DNA from 3 places in the Streptomyces sp. NPDC021225 genome. Region 1 is predicted to be linked to each of the others. Evidence: riboswitches for the same ligand, from Rfam matches in the RefSeq annotation. Region 1 holds a riboswitch; each other region holds the start of a gene.
What was found. Region 1 has a riboswitch for cyclic di-AMP ahead of ACH4S9_RS30210 (NlpC/P60 family protein). Riboswitches for the same ligand answer to the same signal wherever they lie in the genome.

Region 1 (3,268 bases):
CCCCGGCGCCGGCGTCGGTCCACAGGTTCTTCGGGCGCCGGTTCTCATTGCGCTCGATGACGGCGTTGGCCGCGCTGAGGATCGTCTGGGTCGAGCGGTAGTTCTGCTCCAGGAGGATGGTCGTGGCGTCCGGGTAGTCCTCCTCGAACTGGAGGATGTTCCGGATCGTGGCGCCCCGGAAGGCGTAGATCGACTGGTCGGCGTCGCCCACCACGCACAGCTCGGCGGCCCCGAGCACCTCGCCCTCGTCCGCGCCGCCGTCCGCGGCGGCCACCGGGCCCGGCCCGACCAGCTCGCGCACCAGCGTGTACTGCGCGTGGTTGGTGTCCTGGTACTCGTCGACCAGGACGTGCCGGAAGCGGCGGCGGTAGTGCTCGGCGACGTCGGGGAACGCCTGGAGCAGATTGACCGTCGTCATGATGATGTCGTCGAAGTCGAGGGCGTTGGCCTCGCGCAGCCGCGACTGGTACATCACATACGCCTCGGCGAGCGTCTTCTCGAAGCCGTCCGCGGCCTGCCCGGCGAAGGTCTCCTCGTCGATCAGCTCGTTCTTCAGGTTCGAGATCTTGGCGCTGAAGGACTTGGGCGGATACCGCTTCGGGTCCAGGTCGAGATCCCGGCACACCAGCGCCATCAGCCGCTTGGAGTCCGCCGCGTCGTAGATCGAGAAGGAGGAGGTGAAGCCCAGCTTCTTGGACTCCCGGCGCAGGATGCGCACACAGGCGCTGTGGAAGGTCGACACCCACATGGCCTTCGCGCGCGGGCCGACCAGCTCCTCGACCCGCTCCTTCATCTCGCCCGCGGCCTTGTTGGTGAAGGTGATGGCGAGGATCTGGCCGGGGTGGACCCCGCGCGCGCCGAGCAGATACGCGATGCGGTGGGTGAGCACCCTGGTCTTGCCCGACCCGGCGCCCGCGACGATCAGCAGCGGCGAGCCGGTGTGCACCACGGCGGCCCGCTGCTGCTCGTTCATCCCCTCGAGCAGCGCGGACGTGTCCACCGCGGGCCGCGCCGCGCCGTCGCGGTAGTACGCCTCCCTGGGGACGGGCGCGTCGAACTTCCCGTCGAAGAGGTCGTGTGGAACGCCCTCAGCTGCGGGGTGGCCGTCGTCCTCGGGCGGCGGAGGCTCCTCGTCCGAGGGCCCGAGGTCCGCCAGGAAGCTGTCGTCAAAGAGGCTGCTCATCGCTCACCGAGTCTAGGCTGCCGCACTGACAGCGTACGTGCGGATGTCACGAAACGGTTTCGGGACAATTCGAACACCAGGCTTCACATGAGCCCCACAAGCCCACTACCGTCCTCGATCAGGCGGTCCGGAACCCGTCGGCGACCGCGTCGACACGGGCTGTCTCCGCCGAGTCCGGTCCCGCCGCGAGGCAGCCGGAGCCGGGGACCCAGAGGCACCACTGGGGTGAATCGGACCATGTGGCGACGTCGGCCGTCACCATCCGGTCCGTAGGGCAGCCTTCCGACGCCCGAACCCGACAGCTAACCCGGTAGGCGGTCCACGGAAGGAGTCGCCTCCCTTGGCGTCGCACCGCAAGCCGCGGACCCGAATACTGGACTCGGCCACCGGCCGCCGCACCGCCGTCGGCGTCACGACGGCCGCCCTCGCATCCGTCACCCTCCTCTCCCAGACGGCGAGCGCCGAGCCCGGCAAGCCGAAGCCGTCGGTCGAAGAGGTCAAGAAGAAGGTCGACACCCTCTACCACCAGGCGGAGTCCGCCACCCAGAGCTACAACGCGGCCAAGGAGCGCACCGGCCGGCAGCGCGCCAAGGTCGACCAGCTCCTGGACAGCGTCGCCAAGCGCACCGAGAAGCTGAACGAGGCGCGGCGCACCCTGGGCAGCCTCGCGGCCGCGCAGTACCGCAACGGCGGCATGGCCTCCAGCGCCGCGACGCTGCTGTTCGCCTCGGATCCGAAGGGCATCTTCGACCAGTCCCATCTGATGGACCGGCTGTCCAGCGGGCAGAAGAAGGCCGTCGACGACTTTCTGACCCAACAGGCCACGGCCGCCAAGGAGCGCACCAAGGCCAGTGAGAGCCTGGCCACGCTGACCCGCTCGCAACAGGAGCTGAAGACCCAGAAGCAGACCGTCCAGGGCAAGCTCACCCAGGCGCGCCAGTTGCTCTCGAAGCTGACCGCGGAGGAGAAGGCGCGGCTGGCGGCGATTGAGAAGAAGAAGGAAGAGGAGGCCCAGCGCAAGGCCGCGGAGCTGGCGCGGCAGCAGCGGGAGGCGGCGGCGAAGCGACAGCAGGAGCAGCAGGCGCAGCAGAAACAGCAGGAACAGGCGAGCGGCTCCAGCTCTTCGGGGTCCGCCGGCTCGTCCGGGTCTTCGGGTTCGTCGGGCTCCTCGGGCTCTTCGGGTTCCTCCAGTTCGCAGACCACCAAGGCCGACAAGGCCATCGCCTTCGCGCGTGCCCAGGTCGGCAAGCCGTACGTCTGGGGCGCGACCGGCCCCAACTCCTACGACTGCTCGGGGCTCACCCAGGCCGCCTGGAAGGCCGCCGGGGTCTCACTGCCGCGCACGACCTGGGACCAGGTGAAGGTCGGCACGCGGGTGTCGACCGCCGACCTCCAGCCGGGCGATCTCGTCTTCTTCTATGACGACATCAGCCATGTCGGCCTCTATATAGGCGACGGAATGATGATTCATGCCCCGAAGCCGGGTGATGTGGTGAAGAAGGCGCCGATCACCGAGATGCCGATCTACGGCAGCGTCCGGCCGGCGTAGCGGCTTCCCGGGTCCCGGAGGGCGGTCGGCCCACCGGGACCCGGAACCCGTCTCCCGGGACCCGGGAGACGGTGGCTCAGGTGCCGGGCTTGCGGCCGTACACGTAGACGTCGTCGCCGTTCCGCAGCAGGCTCCAGTACTTCTTGGCGTCCGCCTTGCGCATGTTCACGCAGCCGTGGGAGCCGGGCGGCGACCACACGCTCCCCGAGATGGAGTGGAAGGCCTGGCCGCCGTCGAAGAACTGGCTGTACGGCATCGGGACGTCGTAGATCGTCGACCAGTGGTCGATGTTCCGCCAGTAGATCTTCTTCAGCCCGACCCGGGTCTCATACCGGTCGCGGCCGGTGCGCACCGGCACCGGGCCGTACACCAGCCGCGAGCCGTCCTGGATCCAGCTCAGCTGGCGCGTGAGGTCCACACAGGCGATGCGGCCCTTGTTGGTGGGGCACTTCCTCGCCTTGTTCGGGTTGTGCCCGGCCGCCTTCTGCGTGTTGATCAGGTTCATCACGCCCCAGGTGACCGGTCCCGCATAGCCG
Region 2 (3,268 bases), 180 kb from region 1:
CCAGGCGATCCTCGGCGACCGCGGGCCGGACGCCTGGCCGAGCTGTGCGCTGGGTGCCGGGCTCGCCGACCTCGGCGACGCGCTGGACGGGAACTCCGGCGGCAAGGGCGGGCCGGAGGCCAAGGATTCGGAGGAGCCCACGGGGATCGACGACTCCAAGACGGGGGAATCGTCCGGTAATTCCGGTCAGTCCGATAACTCCCGTGAATCCGATAACTCGGAGGAGTCCGGTAAGTCCGACAAGACCGGGACGCCGGATCCCTCCGCGACCGGCGACGGCGCGGACGGCAGCGCGGTCGATGGCGCTTCCGACGGGAAGGGCCACGGCAAGTCCGGCGACTCCGACCGCGCCGCCGACGAGACGTCCCGCGGGGAGGGCGGCGCGCCCTCCGGCGCCGACAAGGGCGCCAAGGGCGACAAGGTCGACGAGGACTCCTCCGCGCCCACCGGCCGCCACCGCGGCGCACCCGACGCCCAGGAGGGCGAGTCCGGGGACGCGTCGGACGAGGCGCGGCCCTCCGGGCGGCACGCCTCGCGCGGCGGCGAGGGCCGCACCGAGATCACGCTTCCGCCCCTCGGCCGCGAGGACTCCAGCGTGCGCACCGATGACGCCTCGTCAGACACCGTGGACGGGCAGGAGGCCAACGGAGACTGGGCCCGGCTGTACCAGAGCGACAAATCGCTCATCGGGGGCAACCCCGGCCTCATCCACCCTGGTCAGCGTCTCGATCTCAGCGCGAGGTAGCGGCAGTTCGGGGTGAAATGCCCGATCTGGCGGCAGTGAGACATACATCTCGTCACATCGCCCGGCCTGTGCCTCCTGTCCGATCTTTCCGTACCCGGCCTCACCTGCGTAGATGTGGGACGGCTGGGTGCGGATCGGGCCGCCTTCGCTGAGATATGGGGGTTTGAACCTCATCGGAAGGTGTGTTTAACGTCTTCCCGCTCGCTACCGCGGGCACCGTCGATCGTCACGCCGAGTCCTGCCGGCGGTCGGGGGGAACCAGACGCGTCAGCGCCGAAGGCAGGAGCGGGGGACCCAAGGTAGGTGCCGCGGCGGCCCGGAGACGGGCTCGGTCGGCTAGGGGTGAAGACGGACGCGGTCAGCCGCGTCCGGCCGGGCAACTCACGTCCGAACCCGACAGCTCACCTCGTAGGCGTCGGTGAGGAACGAACATGCGTAACGACAAGGGTAAGCACCGCCGTCCCTCGAAGGTCACCCGCATCGCCGCACTCGCCGGCGTCGCCGGTGCGGCCATCGCCGCACCGATCCTGGGGGCCACCTCCGCCTCGGCCGCGACCACCGCCCAGTGGGACAAGGTCGCGCAGTGCGAGTCCGGCGGCAACTGGTCCATCAACACGGGCAACGGCTTCTACGGCGGCCTCCAGTTCACCAACTCCACCTGGGCCGCGTACGGCGGTACGTCCTTCGCCTCCCGCGCCGACCTGGCCACCAAGGACCAGCAGATCCAGATAGCCGAGAAGGTCCTGGCCGGGCAGGGCAAGGGCGCCTGGCCGGTGTGCGGCACGGGGCTGACCACCAGCGGCACCCCGACCCCCTCCAGCTCCACCACGCAGTCCTCGAAGCCGGCCCAGCCTGCCAAGCCGGCCCAGCCCGCGAAGCCGGCCCAGCCTGCCAAGCCCGCCCAGCCCGCCAAGCCGAAGGCGCAGCCCCGCGGCGAGGGTCAGCACGCCGCGCGCGGTGAGGCCCGCCACACGTTCAAGAAGGGCGACGGCGAGTACAAGGTCAAGTCCGGCGACACCCTCTCCAAGATCGCCGAGGCGCACCACGTCAAGGGCGGCTGGAAGAAGCTCTTCGAGCTGAACAAGGACATCGTCGAGGACGCCAACCTCATCTACCCGGGCCAGCAGCTCCACCTCGGCTGACCCCCCGCCGGGACCGTTCCCCCCAGCCCGGCGACCGCGACCCCGACATCCCCGAGGACCGCCCCGGCCGGGCGCGCCGCCCCCCCACCTGAGGCGCGCCCCGCCGGGGCTTCGTCGGGCCCGGCCCCCGGGCCCGTTAGGCTCATGCCGGAGAACGACAGACCCATACGAAGGAGAACCTCGTGCCGTCCATCGACGTCGTCGTAGCTCGCGAGATCCTCGACTCGCGAGGCAACCCCACGGTCGAGGTCGAGGTCGGCCTCGACGACGGCAGCACCGGCCGTGCCGCCGTGCCCTCCGGTGCGTCCACCGGTGCCTTCGAGGCCCTCGAACTCCGCGACGGTGACAAGAACCGTTACGGCGGCAAGGGTGTCGAGAAGGCCGTCCTCGCCGTCATCGAGCAGATCGGTCCGGAGCTCGTCGGCTACGACGCCACCGAGCAGCGCCTGATCGACCAGGCGATGTTCGACCTGGACGCCACCCCGGACAAGTCCTCGCTCGGCGCCAACGCCATCCTCGGCGTCTCGCTCGCCGTGGCGCACGCCGCGTCCGAGGCCTCCGACCTCCCGCTCTTCCGGTACCTCGGCGGGCCGAACGCCCACCTGCTGCCGGTCCCGATGATGAACATCCTCAACGGCGGCTCGCACGCCGACTCCAACGTGGACATCCAGGAGTTCATGATCGCGCCGATCGGCGCGGAGTCCTTCTCCGAGGCGCTGCGCTGGGGCACCGAGGTGTACCACACCCTGAAGTCCGTGCTGAAGGAGCGGGGCCTGTCCACCGGCCTCGGCGACGAGGGCGGCTTCGCCCCGAACCTGAGCTCCAACCGCGACGCCCTCGACCTGATCGTCGAGGCGATCAAGAAGGCCGGCTACCAGCCGGGCCAGGACATCGCGCTGGCGCTCGACGTGGCCGCCTCCGAGTTCTACAAGGACGGCACCTACACGTTCGAGGGCAAGGCGCGCAGCGCCGCCGAGATGACCGCGTACTACGCCGAGCTGGTCGACGCGTACCCGCTGGTCTCCATCGAGGACCCGCTGAACGAGGAGGACTGGGACGGCTGGAAGACGATCACCGACCAGCTCGGTGACAAGGTCCAGCTGGTCGGCGACGACCTGTTCGTCACCAACCCGGAGCGGCTGGCCCGCGGTATCGAGAGCGGCACCGCGAACTCGCTGCTGGTCAAGGTCAACCAGATCGGCTCGCTGACCGAGACCCTGGACGCGGTCGAGCTGGCCCAGCGCAACGGCTTCAAGTGCATGATGTCGCACCGCTCCGGCGAGACCGAGGACGTCACCATCGCCGACCTGGCCGTCGCCACCAACTGCGGCCAGATCAAGACCGGTGCCCCCGCCCGCTCCGAGCGCGTGGCCAAGTACAA
Region 3 (3,268 bases), on a different contig from region 1:
TCGGACACCCAAGGGCGTCATGTGGCCGCGCTTCCCGGCCAATTCATTTCCGGCGCGTCCGGGCGGGGCGCGGGGCGGGGGCGGCGGTCCGCGCCCCGTCGTGGTGCCCCGGTTCAGGGCTGGGAACCCGGCTCGACGGCGGTGACCTCGAATACGCCCCCGCAGACCCGGAAGGAGCGCGCGGATACCTTGATGGAGCGGTGGGAGTCCGGGGGGTAGGCCCGAATTTCGGCCGCGGTCCGCCAACAGGGCTTGTCGGACAGGCCTTTGTTCACCGTGTGCAGACTCGCGTAGGCGCTGTCGCCGGGTTTCAGGACGACCGTGGGGCGCCCCGGTCCGCGGCGGGTGGCGGGGTCGCCGATAGCGGCGCCGGGGGCGTCGAGGAGCGAAACGCCGGGATACCCGGTCAGCGTGCAACTGGCCGCGCCGGTATTGGTGAAGGCCAGGGGGACATAGACATTGCCCGCGCCGATATCCGCCCGGCCGGTGGACAGTTTCAGCTGATCCTTGGAGCAGATGCGGCGGACAGCGGGCGGGGCGGCGGAGCCGGCCTCGGTGGTGACGGACGGCTCGGCCGCGCTCGGCGCCTTCGAGGCCGGATCGGCCTCGGGCGGGGCCGTGCTGGGCGCAGCGGTGCCGGGCCGGGCGGTGCCCGTGGCCGAGTGGGACTTGCCGGCCGAGCCGGGCGGCGCGGGCGCCCCCGACGTCGTATCGGAGCCGCAGGCGGTGACCGCGGCCAGGGCGCCGACGACCAGCGCGGATATGGATAAGACCGGCGGCCGGCGCCTCGCGGGCGCCCCGCCGTGTGGCTGTGTCATGGCCAACCTCCTGTGGGTCGGGCCTCCGGCGGCTCGTCGGCCGCCGCACCGAGTGCCCCGACAGCCCCCGTCCGTTCCCCTTCCCACTCCCCTTCCCTCGATGGGCGCCCTTATTCCGGTCGATATGCGACTCCGCCGCGCGGCCCCAGCATTAATCACATAATTACGGCAATTCGGCATTACGGATTCCGGGCCGCAATCACCCCATCCGGAAAGCCGTGACCCGGGTCACATTTCATCAGCGGCGTGATCGATTTCAGGACACAGGTCCGTCGAGACCTTGTCGTGACCAAAACGGTGTGTTTACTGTGCCGCACCCGGCGCATTCGCTGCGGCGGGTCCTCCTCCGCCGGAGCGCCGAGTCCTGCCGTGGTGGAGGGGTGACACGACGACCTGTCACGGCAGGAGCGGGGGAACCAGGTAGGCGCCGTGCCGCACGACATCGGGCGGTACGGCTAGGGGTGAAGTCGCGCCGCGGTGCCGGGGGGCACCGGGGAAGGCGCGGCCGGGCAGCTCCCGCCCGAACCCGACAGCTCACCTCGCAGGCGTCAGGAGAGGATGAGCTCAATGGCTGCACGCGGACGTCACCGACGGCCCCGGCCCCGACGCGTCTCCCGCGCCTCGCTCGCGTTCACCGCGGGCGGCGCCGGGGTCGCGCTGCCCCTCATAGGCGTCGGCCAGGCGAACGCCGCCTCCGTCGACACCTGGGACAAGGTGGCGGAGTGCGAGTCCACCGACAACTGGAGCATCAACACCGGGAACGGCTACTACGGCGGCCTCCAGTTCTCCCAGTCCACCTGGGAGGCGTTCGGCGGGACGACCTACGCGTCCCGGGCCGACCTGGCCTCCAAGGACCAGCAGATAGCCATCGCCGAGAAGGTGCTCGACGCCCAGGGGCCCGGCGCCTGGCCGGTCTGCTCGGTCAAGGCGGGCCTGACCCGCGGCGGCCAGCCCGCTGACGTCTCCCCCGGCACCTCGGGCTCCTCCGGCTCCTCCCAGGCCGCTCCCAGGACGGCCCCGAAGGCCACACCGAAGGTCACGCCGAAGGACGCCCCGCGGGCCGCTCCGAAGGCCACCACCAAGGCCGTCGACCAGAGCGCGGCCGCCACCGGGCGCTCCGCCGCCTCGTACACCGTGGTCGGCGGCGACACGCTGTCCCGGATAGCCGACGCCCGGGATGTGGACGGCGGCTGGCAGCGGCTCTACGAGGCCAACCGCCGCGTCATCGGCGGCGACCCCGACCTGATCTACCCCGGTCAGAAGCTCACCCTCGACGGCAGCGGGTCCCCGGCCGCGAAGACGCCCGAGAGCCGGCCCCGGGCCGAACAGCCAAATCAAGCCAAGCAGCGCGCCGAGCAGGCGGACCGGGCCAAGCAGCAGCGGGCCGAGCAGGCGGCCAAGCAGCGGATCGAGCAGGCGCAGAAGGCGCGCGAGCGCGCCGCGAAGTCCGGCTCGTCGGCGCGCTCCTCCTCGTCCTTCACCACCCCGGTCGCCAGCCACGGCATCGGAACCGCCTACGGCGTCTCCGGCAGCAACTGGTCCAGCGGCCACCACACCGGGGTCGACTTCCCCGTCGCCACCGGCACCCAGGTGCGGGCCGTGGGCTCGGCCGAGGTGGTCGCCGCGGGCTGGGGCGGGGCGTACGGCTACCAGGTGGTGCTGCGCCACCCCGACGGCATGTACAGCCAGTACGCGCACATGTCGGCGCTGTCCGTCCACGTCGGCCAGTCCGTGTCCGGGGGCCAGCAGCTCGGCCGTTCCGGGGCGACCGGCAACGTGACCGGGCCGCATGTGCACTTCGAGATACGTACCGGGCCCGACTACGGCTCCGACGTCAACCCGCTCGCCTACCTCCGCTCCAAGGGCGTCCAGATCTGAGAAATCCGATGTGAAAGGTGTCGTGAAGGGTGCTCTGCCGCGGCCCGGCGCCGCGGCAGACCGGCCCTACATCACCAGATGTGCCTTCGCGTGCGTGACCTCCTCGATGTCACCGCCCGCCTTCGAGATCAGCCGGTGAGCGAGGTTGTTCAGCGCCCGCGCCGCCGCGATCTCCTCGCCGACCCGCGGCTGTGCCGGGTCGTCGGGATTCCGGTTCGCGCGACCCTGAGCCAGGATCTCGGTCCCGTCGTGCATCCTCAGCCGGACGACCGCCTCGGTGAGAGGTCCGAGCTCACGGAACTCCATTTCGATGTCGCATCCCACGATCGTCTCCATCGCGGTCATCACCTCCTGCTTCATTTACCAGGATGCGCCCCACCCGGCAGATCGGTCGACCGGGAGAGCAGGTCGACGACCTCGGCGTCACTGGTCTGCGAGAAGTCCTGGTACCACTCGCCGACCGCCGAGAACTCCGGTGGGGTCGACAGACACACCACGTCATCCGCGTCCTGACGCAGCGCCTCGGCCGCGTCGGGCGGCGCGACCGGGACGGCCAGCACCACCCGGGCCGC

Region 2: it holds a riboswitch for cyclic di-AMP, as region 1 does, so the genes downstream of both, ACH4S9_RS29375 (transglycosylase family protein) here and ACH4S9_RS30210 (NlpC/P60 family protein) in region 1, are expected to answer to the same signal.
Region 3: it holds a riboswitch for cyclic di-AMP, as region 1 does, so the genes downstream of both, ACH4S9_RS38340 (transglycosylase family protein) here and ACH4S9_RS30210 (NlpC/P60 family protein) in region 1, are expected to answer to the same signal.

Annotation. Positions count from the first base shown of each region.
Region 1 is NZ_JBIRPV010000007.1:303,167-306,434, forward strand. It holds gene pcrA (DNA helicase PcrA) at 1-1,183, opposite strand, end outside; cyclic di-AMP (ydaO/yuaA leader) riboswitch at 1,340-1,516, shown strand; gene ACH4S9_RS30210 (NlpC/P60 family protein) at 1,524-2,732, shown strand; gene ACH4S9_RS30215 (L,D-transpeptidase) at 2,809-3,268, opposite strand, start outside.
Region 2 is NZ_JBIRPV010000007.1:119,009-122,276, reverse strand. It holds gene ACH4S9_RS29380 (transglycosylase family protein) at 1-745, shown strand, start outside; cyclic di-AMP (ydaO/yuaA leader) riboswitch at 1,007-1,175, shown strand; gene ACH4S9_RS29375 (transglycosylase family protein) at 1,177-1,887, shown strand; gene eno (phosphopyruvate hydratase) at 2,070-3,268, shown strand, end outside.
Region 3 is NZ_JBIRPV010000013.1:76,799-80,066, reverse strand. It holds gene ACH4S9_RS38345 (DUF4232 domain-containing protein) at 114-818, opposite strand; cyclic di-AMP (ydaO/yuaA leader) riboswitch at 1,198-1,380, shown strand; gene ACH4S9_RS38340 (transglycosylase family protein) at 1,386-2,696, shown strand; gene ACH4S9_RS38335 (dsRBD fold-containing protein) at 2,763-3,056, opposite strand; partial or broken gene ACH4S9_RS38330 (phosphoribosyltransferase) at 3,083-3,268, opposite strand, start outside.